DNA from 2 places in the Azospira sp. genome. Region 1 is predicted to be linked to the other one. Evidence: riboswitches for the same ligand, from Rfam matches in the RefSeq annotation. Region 1 holds a riboswitch; the other holds the start of a gene.

Region 1 (4,158 bases):
CAGCTGGAAGCCAGCGAAATCCACGCCGGCCAGCTGTTCCGGGAAAGCCGCGCCCTCCTGGCCGGGCTGCTGCCGCCGGCGGACCTGACAGGTCTGGAAAAGGCCATTGCCGATTATGATTACGACCGGGCCCTCAACATCGCCCGGGCCCATCTCTAGGGAGGGATGCCATGAGCCTCAATCTGGACTTCACGACCCGGCCCGTGATCCTGGTGGTGGACGACACCCCGGACAACCTGACCCTGATGGCCGAGCTGCTGCAGGACCGCTACGCCATCAAGGTGGCCAACAACGGCGAGCGGGCCCTGCGGGTGGCCGCCGGCACGCCGCCGCCGGACCTGATCCTGCTCGACATCATGATGCCGGACATGGACGGCCTGGAAGTGGCCCGGCGCCTGCGGGCCGACCCGGCCACCCGGGACATACCCTTCATCTTCCTCACCGCCCGCAGCCAGATCGAGGACGAGCGCCAGGGCTTCGAACTGGGCGCGGTGGACTACATCACCAAGCCGGTGAGCCCGCCCATCCTCCTCGCCCGGGTGCACACCCACCTCACCCTGAAGGCCGCCAAGGATTTCCTCAAGGACCAGAACGCCTACCTGGAGAGCGAGGTGCAGCGCCGCACCCAGGAGGTCTCCATGATCCAGGACGTGACCATCATGGCCATGGCCTCCCTGGCGGAAACCCGGGACAACGAAACCGGCAACCACATCCGCCGCACCCAGAACTACGTGCGCATCCTGGCCCGGCAGCTGCAGGGCCACCCCCGCTTCGCCGCCTTCCTCAGCGACGCCAACATCGAGCTGCTGTACAAGTCCGCGCCCCTGCACGACATCGGCAAGGTGGGCATTCCCGACCGCATCCTGCTCAAGCCGGGCAAGCTGACCCCGGAAGAGTTCGAGATCATGAAGACCCACACCACCCTGGGCCGGGACGCCATCCTCCACGCCGAAGTGCGGCTCAACTCGCCCAACACCTTCCTCCGCTTCGCCCGGGACATCGCCTATGCGCACCAGGAGAAATGGGACGGCAGCGGCTACCCCCTGGGCCTGCGGGGCGACGAGATTCCGGTGGCGGCCAGGCTCATGGCGGTGGCCGACGTCTACGACGCCCTCATCAGCCGCCGGGTGTACAAGCCTCCCTTCCCCCATGAGCAGGCGGTGCAGATCATCAGCGAAGGGCGCGGCAAGCACTTCGATCCGGACATGGTGGACGCCTTCCTCCAGGTGGCCGAGGATTTCCGCAGCATCGCCGCCACCTTCGCCGACACCGAAGGCGACGCCCAGCTGGAGGCGGAGCGGGTGCGCCTGCAATTCACCGAGGCCGCCCCGTGAAGCGCCGTCCCCTGGCCGTCCTGGCCCTGCTTTTGGGCCTCTCCCTGGCGGGCTGCGACTACCTGGCCCTGCAGGACCTGAAACCCGGCATTTCCACCGACCTGGAAGTGCGGGACCGCTTCGGCACCCCCGCCATGGAATGGCACAACGAGGACGGCAGCCTGACCTGGGAATATCCCCGGGGCCCGGCCGGGGTGGACACCTACATGATCACCCTGGGCCCCGACCGCATCTTGCGCTCGGTGGAACAGGTGCTGACCGAGGCCAACTTCGCCCGCATCGAAAAGGGCATGAGCCAGGAGCAGGTGCGGCGCATCCTGGGCCGGCCGGGCAGCATCAACCACTTTCCCCTGAAGCCGGAAACCGTGTGGGACTGGCGCATCGCCGGCATCCCCACCAGCGACGAAACCCACTTCCACGTGCACTTCGGTGCGGACGGCCGGGTCAGCGGCACCTCCCGGCGGGTGGAAGCGAAGGCCTGAAGTCGCCGATCGGCACGGAGCCCCCTGTTTTTTATCAAGTTTTGCTTGGCAGCGGGGGCCGCAAAAAGTAAACTTGCGACCCTGCCGAGGAGCGCTGCGACCCGACCGGTTTTTTCCGGACGCCGGGCCAGGCTCGGCAACGATCAACGGCGCTCGCAAACCCCCGAAATGGTTTGTGGCGCCGTTTGCTTTTCCAGCATGCAAAGTGGCGGCGCCCGGCCGGTGAATACTGAAACGCCGAGGTAATCCATGCAGCCCGACCGCAGCTCCGAACTCTCCGCCCTTCTCCAGCAGCGCCTCCTGATCCTGGACGGCGCCATGGGCACCATGATCCAGCGCCACGGGCTGACCGAGAAGGACTACCGCGGGACCCGCTTCGCCGACCACGCCCACGACCTGAAGGGCAACAACGACCTGCTGCTGCTGACCCGCCCCGAGGTCATCCGCGGCATCCACGCCGAATACCTGGCGGCCGGCGCCGACATTCTGGAAACCAACACCTTCAACGCCACCAAGGTGTCCCAGGCCGACTACAAGCTGGAAGCCATCGTCTACGAACTGAACGTGGCCGGCGCCAAGCTGGCCCGGGAAGTGTGCGACGAATTCACGGCAAAGAACCCGGCCAAGCCCCGCTTCGTCGCCGGGGTACTCGGCCCCACCAGCCGCACCGCCTCCATCTCCCCGGACGTGAACGATCCCGGCTACCGCAACGTCACCTTCGACGAGCTGGTGGAAAACTACCTGGAAGCCATCCGCGGCCTCACCGACGGCGGTGCCGACATCCTGCTGGTGGAGACGGTGTTCGACACGCTGAATGCCAAGGCCGCCCTGTTCGCCATCGAGACCTTCTTCGACAAGGTGGGCCGCCGCTGGCCGGTGATGATCTCCGGCACCATCACCGACGCCTCCGGCCGCACCCTCTCGGGCCAGACCGCCGAAGCCTTCTGGAACTCGCTGAACCACATCAAGCCCCTCTCCTTCGGCCTCAACTGTGCCCTCGGCGCCAAGGAACTGCGCCAGTACGTGGAGGAGCTGTCACGGGTGTGCGACTGCTTCGTCTCCGCCCACCCCAACGCCGGCCTGCCCAACGCCTTCGGCGGCTACGACGAGACCCCGGAGCAGCTGGCCGAGGAAATCGCCGACTGGGCCAGGCACGGCTTCGTGAACATCGTCGGCGGCTGCTGCGGCACCTCGCCGGACCACATCGCCGCCATCGCCAAGATGGTGGCCGGCATCGCCCCCCGGGCCATTCCGGCGATCGAGCCCCAGCTGCGCCTCTCCGGCCTGGAACCCTTCAACGTCGGCCCCGACAGCCTCTATGTGAACGTGGGCGAGCGCACCAACGTCACCGGCTCCAAGGCCTTCGCCCGCATGATCCTGGAAGGGCGCTACGACGACGCCCTGGCCGTGGCCCGGCAGCAGGTGGAGAACGGCGCCCAGGTCATCGACATCAACATGGACGAGGCCATGCTGGATTCCGTGGCCGCCATGGAGAAGTTCCTCAAGCTGATCGCCTCGGAACCGGATATTTCCCGGGTGCCCATCATGCTCGACTCCTCCAAGTGGGAGGTGATCGAGACCGGCCTCAAGTGCATCCAGGGCAAGGGCATCGTGAACTCCATTTCCATGAAGGAAGGGGAGGCCAAGTTCCTGGAGCAGGCCAAGCTGGCCCGCCGCTACGGCGCCGCCGTCATCGTCATGGCCTTCGACGAGAAGGGCCAGGCCGACACCTACGCGCGCAAGACCGAGATCTGCAAGCGGGCCTACGACCTGCTGGTCGGTATCGGTTTCCCGGCCCAGGACATCATCTTCGACCCCAACATCTTCGCCATCGCCACGGGTATCGAGGAGCACGACAACTACGCGGTGGACTTCATCAACGCCACCCGCTGGATTCGTGAAAACCTGCCCCACGCCCAGATTTCCGGCGGCGTCTCCAACGTCTCCTTCTCCTTCCGCGGCAACGACCCGGTGCGGGAAGCCATCCACACCGTCTTCCTCTACCACGCCATCCAGGCCGGCATGACCATGGGCATCGTCAACGCCGGCATGCTCGGCGTGTACGACGACCTGGAACCGGAACTGCGGCAGAAGGTGGAAGACGTGGTGCTGAACCGCCACCCCGGCGCCGGCGAAGCATTGGTGGAATTCGCCCAGACGGTGAAGGAAGGCAAGGCCAAGGACACGGGACCGGACCTCACCTGGCGCACCCTGCCGGTGGAAAAGCGCCTGGAGCACGCCCTGGTCAAGGGCATCACCGAATTCGTGGTGGCCGACACCGAGGAAGTGCGGGCCGCCCTGGCTGCCGCCGGCAAGCCGCCCCTGGCCGTCATCGAAGGCCC
Region 2 (4,158 bases), 130 kb from region 1:
CTTCCCCTGGGCATAAAATGGAGGTTTTCCGCCTCCTGCCTGTCCCCCATGCTCAAGAAAATCCATGTCGAACAACTGCGTGTCGGCATGTATCTCAAATCCTTCTGTGGCGCCTGGATCGATCATCCGTTCTGGCGCAACTCCTTCGTCCTGAAGGACCCGGAGGACATCCGCGCCATTCGCGCCAGCTGCATCACCGAAGTCTGGATCGATGCCGGTAAGGGGCTGGACGTGGAAGCCGGCGAGGCGGCCATCAGCGAGACCGAGTCCGAGGCCCTGGTGGCCGAGGAACAGGTGCGGGAGGCCCAGGCCACCCGTTCCCTGGAGCGCACCAGCACCGCGGTGGAGATGCAGCGGGCGGCGAAAATCTGCAACAGCGCCAAGAAGGCCGTGGTGTCCATGTTCCAGGAGGCCCGCATGGGCAAGGCCGTGGATGCGGAGCAGGCCCAGGTGTTGGTGGAGGAGATCGCCGATTCCGTGGCCCGCAATCCCGGCGCCCTGATCAGCCTGGCCCGCCTGAAGACGGCCGACGATTACACCTACATGCACTCGGTCGCCGTCTGCGCCCTGATGGTGGCCCTGGCCCGCCAGCTCGGCCTGGACGAGCAGCAGACCCGTCTGGCGGGCCTGTCCGGCCTGCTGCACGACATGGGCAAGGCCTTCATCCCGGCCGAAATTCTCAACAAGCCGGGCAAGCTGACCGACGAAGAATTTGCGGTCATCAAGACCCACCCCGCCGAAGGGCACAAGGTCTTGCTGGAAGGCAAGGGGGTGCCGCCGGAGGCGCTGGACGTCTGCCTGCACCACCACGAAAAGATGAACGGCGGCGGCTACCCCAAGGGGCTCAAGGGCGAAGAGATCAGCCTGCTGGCCAAGATGGGGGCGGTCTGCGACGTCTATGACGCCATTACCTCCAACCGACCCTACAAGGCTGGCTGGGACCCGGCCGAATCGATCAAGAAGATGGCCGAGTGGGCCGACGGGCATTTCGATCCCCGGGTCTTCCAGGCCTTCGTCAAGAGCCTGGGCATCTACCCCATCGGCTCCTTCGTCCGCCTCGAATCGGGGCGGCTGGGGGTGGTGGTGGAGCAGAGCGAGAAGTCCCTGCTGGCGCCCCGGGTCAAGGTCTTCTTTTCCACCAAGTCCAATGCCCACATTGCGCCGGAGTTGCTGGACCTGTCCCGTCCCGGCGTGCACGACAAGATTGCCGGCCGGGAGGACCCGGCCAAGTGGGGCATTGGCAACGTGGACGAAATCTGGAGCACGGCGGCGGCCTGAGCCCGGTGCGGGGGGGCGGCCGGGGAATTTCCCCGACCGGTATTTCCGTCTATAATCCGCCACTTCCGAGGAGCGCTGCGAGGCCGGCAAGGTCCCAGGCTCGGATGTCTGCCCCGCCAGGGGAGACCAGTTTCAACGGCGCTCACCTTTACAACCCTGCCGGGCGCAGGGGGCCAGGTGAGCCCTGCTATCGCACTCCCTCCCCTCCCCGGCCACAGTTCTTAAGGAGCACTGCTGTGGCTGAATTCAAAGATTACGTGATCGCCGACCTGGGCCTGTCCGCCTGGGGCCGCAAGGAAATCAAGATTGCCGAGACCGAAATGCCCGGTCTCATGGCCATCCGCGAGGAGTACGCCAAGAGCCAGCCCCTGAAGGGCGCCCGCATCACCGGCTCCCTGCACATGACCATCCAGACCGCGGTGCTGATCGAGACCCTGGTGGCCCTCGGTGCCGAAGTGCGCTGGGCTTCCTGCAACATCTTCTCCACCCAGGATCACGCCGCTGCCGCCATCGCCGCTGCCGGCATCCCCGTCTTCGCCGTCAAGGGCGAGACCCTGACCGAGTACTGGGACTACACCCACCGCATCTTCGAATGGGCCGACGGTGGCTATTCCAACATGATCCTGGACGACGGTGGCGATGCCACCCTGCTGCTGCACCTGGGCGCCAAGGCCGAGAAGGACATTTCCGTCCTGGCCAAGCCCGGTTCCGAAGAAGAGACCATCCTCTTCGCCGCCATCAAGGCCAAGCTGGCCCAGGACCCCACCTGGTACTCCGTGCGTCTGGAAAAGATCAAGGGCGTTACCGAAGAGACCACCACCGGCGTGCATCGCCTGTACCAGATGCACGCCCGCGGCGACCTCAAGTTCCCCGCCATCAACGTGAACGATTCCGTCACCAAGTCCAAGTTCGACAACCTCTACGGTTGCCGCGAATCCCTGGTGGACGGCATCAAGCGCGCCACCGACGTCATGGTGGCCGGCAAGATCGCCGTGGTCTGCGGCTACGGCGACGTGGGCAAGGGTTCCGCCCAGGCCCTGCGCGCCCTCTCCGCCCAGGTCTGGGTCACCGAGATCGACCCGATCTGCGCCCTGCAGGCCGCCATGGAAGGCTACCGCGTCGTCACCATGGAATACGCTGCCGACAAGGCCGACATCTTCGTCACCACCACCGGCAACTTCCACGTCATCACCCATGACCACATGGTGAAGATGAAGAACAACGCCATCGTCTGCAACATCGGCCACTTCGATAACGAAATCGACGTCGCTTCCCTGGAAAAGTACCAGTGGGAAGAGATCAAGCCCCAGGTCGATCATGTCATCTTCCCCGACGGCAAGCGCATCATCCTGCTGGCCAAGGGCCGCCTGGTGAACCTGGGCTGCGCCACCGGCCACCCCAGCTACGTGATGAGCTCCTCCTTCGCCAACCAGACCATCGCCCAGATCGAGCTGTTCACCAAGACCGCCGATTACCCGGTGGGTGTCTACACCCTGCCCAAGCACCTGGACGAGAAGGTGGCCCGCCTGCAGCTGAAGACCCTCAACGTGCAGCTGACCACCCTCACCCAGCAGCAGGCCGACTACATCGGCGTGCCCGTGCAAGGCCCCTACAAGGCCGACCACTACCGCTACTAAGCCGTAGCCGGGCCGTCTCCCTTGCCGGAGGCGGCCTGCAGACGATGGGTCGGGACCCGCCATGTCCATGAACTCGTTCCACAGCCGCAGTTCCCGTCCGCCGCCCAAGGTGCGCCAGGAGGCGGTGCCCCACGTCCGCAAGGGCGTGCGCGCCGACGTGCTGCTGGTGGAACAGGGCCTGGCCGCCTCCCGTGCCCTGGCCCGGGATCTGATCAGTCAGGGCTGGGTCCGGGGACCCGTCGGCCTCATCACCAAAGCTTCCCAGGAATTGCCGCCCGGTACCCGGCTGCAGTTGCTGGAGGAAAGGCAGACGCCATGAACGACAAGACGTTCAGTATCGAATTCTTTCCGCCCCAGACGGCGGAAGGCGTGGAGAAGCTGCGCCTGGTGCGGGACAAGCTGGCGGCCCTGAAGCCGGCCTTCTTCTCCGTCACCTACGGTGCCGGCGGTTCCACCCGGGAGCGTACCTTCTCCACCGTGCGCGAAATCGTCGCCGCCGGCCTGGATGCGGCACCCCACCTGTCCTGCATCGGCTCCTCCCGGGAGTCCATCCGCGGCATCCTGGCCGAGTTCCAGGCCGAGGGCATCCGTCGCGTGGTGGCCCTGCGCGGCGACCTGCCCTCCGGCATGGCCGACCCGGGCGAATTCCGCTACGCCAACGAGCTGGTGGAGTTCATCCGGGCCGAGACCGACGATCACTTCCATATCGAAGTGGCCGCCTATCCGGAATGGCATCCCCAGGCCCGCAGCGCCGACGACGACCTGCAGGCTTTCGTGCGCAAGGTCAATGCGGGTGCCAATTCCGCCATCACCCAATACTTCTACAACGCCGACGCCTACTTCCATTTCGTGGATGCGGTGCGGGCCGCCGGGGTGACCATTCCCATCGTCCCGGGGATCATGCCCATTGCCAGCTTTGCCAAGCTGGCCCGCTTCTCCGATGCCTGCGGCGCCGAAATCCCCCGCTGGATGCGCAAGAAGTTCGAAGGCTTCGGCGACGATGCCGATTCCATCAAGGCCTTCGGCCTGGATGTGGTCACCGAGCTGTGCCAGAAGCTGCTGGCCGGCGGCGCCCCGGGGCTGCATTTCTATTCCATGAACCAGTCCGGCCTGACCACTGAGATCTGGCAGCGTCTGGGGCTCGGCAACCGCTGAGCCGGCCGCTGGCGGCGTACCCCTCGGGGGCGCTGAGCAAAGGTCAGGGGCAATCCCCGTGCCGTGGCGGCCGGGGGTTTTTCTTTGC

What was found. A riboswitch is a leader RNA that binds a small molecule or an ion and turns the genes downstream of it on or off. The one in region 1 is predicted to bind S-adenosylhomocysteine.
Region 2: another riboswitch for S-adenosylhomocysteine. It lies ahead of ahcY (adenosylhomocysteinase); the one in region 1 lies ahead of metH (methionine synthase).

The regions. Positions count from the first base shown of each region.
Region 1 is NZ_JAOTRW010000006.1:158,678-162,835, reverse strand. It holds gene OEL49_RS10545 (response regulator) at 1-159, shown strand, start outside; gene OEL49_RS10540 (response regulator) at 171-1,334, shown strand; gene bamE (outer membrane protein assembly factor BamE domain-containing protein) at 1,331-1,816, shown strand; S-adenosyl-L-homocysteine riboswitch at 1,897-1,978, shown strand; gene metH (methionine synthase) at 2,066-4,158, shown strand, end outside.
Region 2 is NZ_JAOTRW010000006.1:291,147-295,304, forward strand. It holds gene OEL49_RS11130 (HD-GYP domain-containing protein) at 49-1,278, shown strand; S-adenosyl-L-homocysteine riboswitch at 1,340-1,429, shown strand; gene ahcY (adenosylhomocysteinase) at 1,515-2,915, shown strand; gene OEL49_RS11140 (S4 domain-containing protein) at 2,977-3,234, shown strand; gene metF (methylenetetrahydrofolate reductase [NAD(P)H]) at 3,231-4,070, shown strand.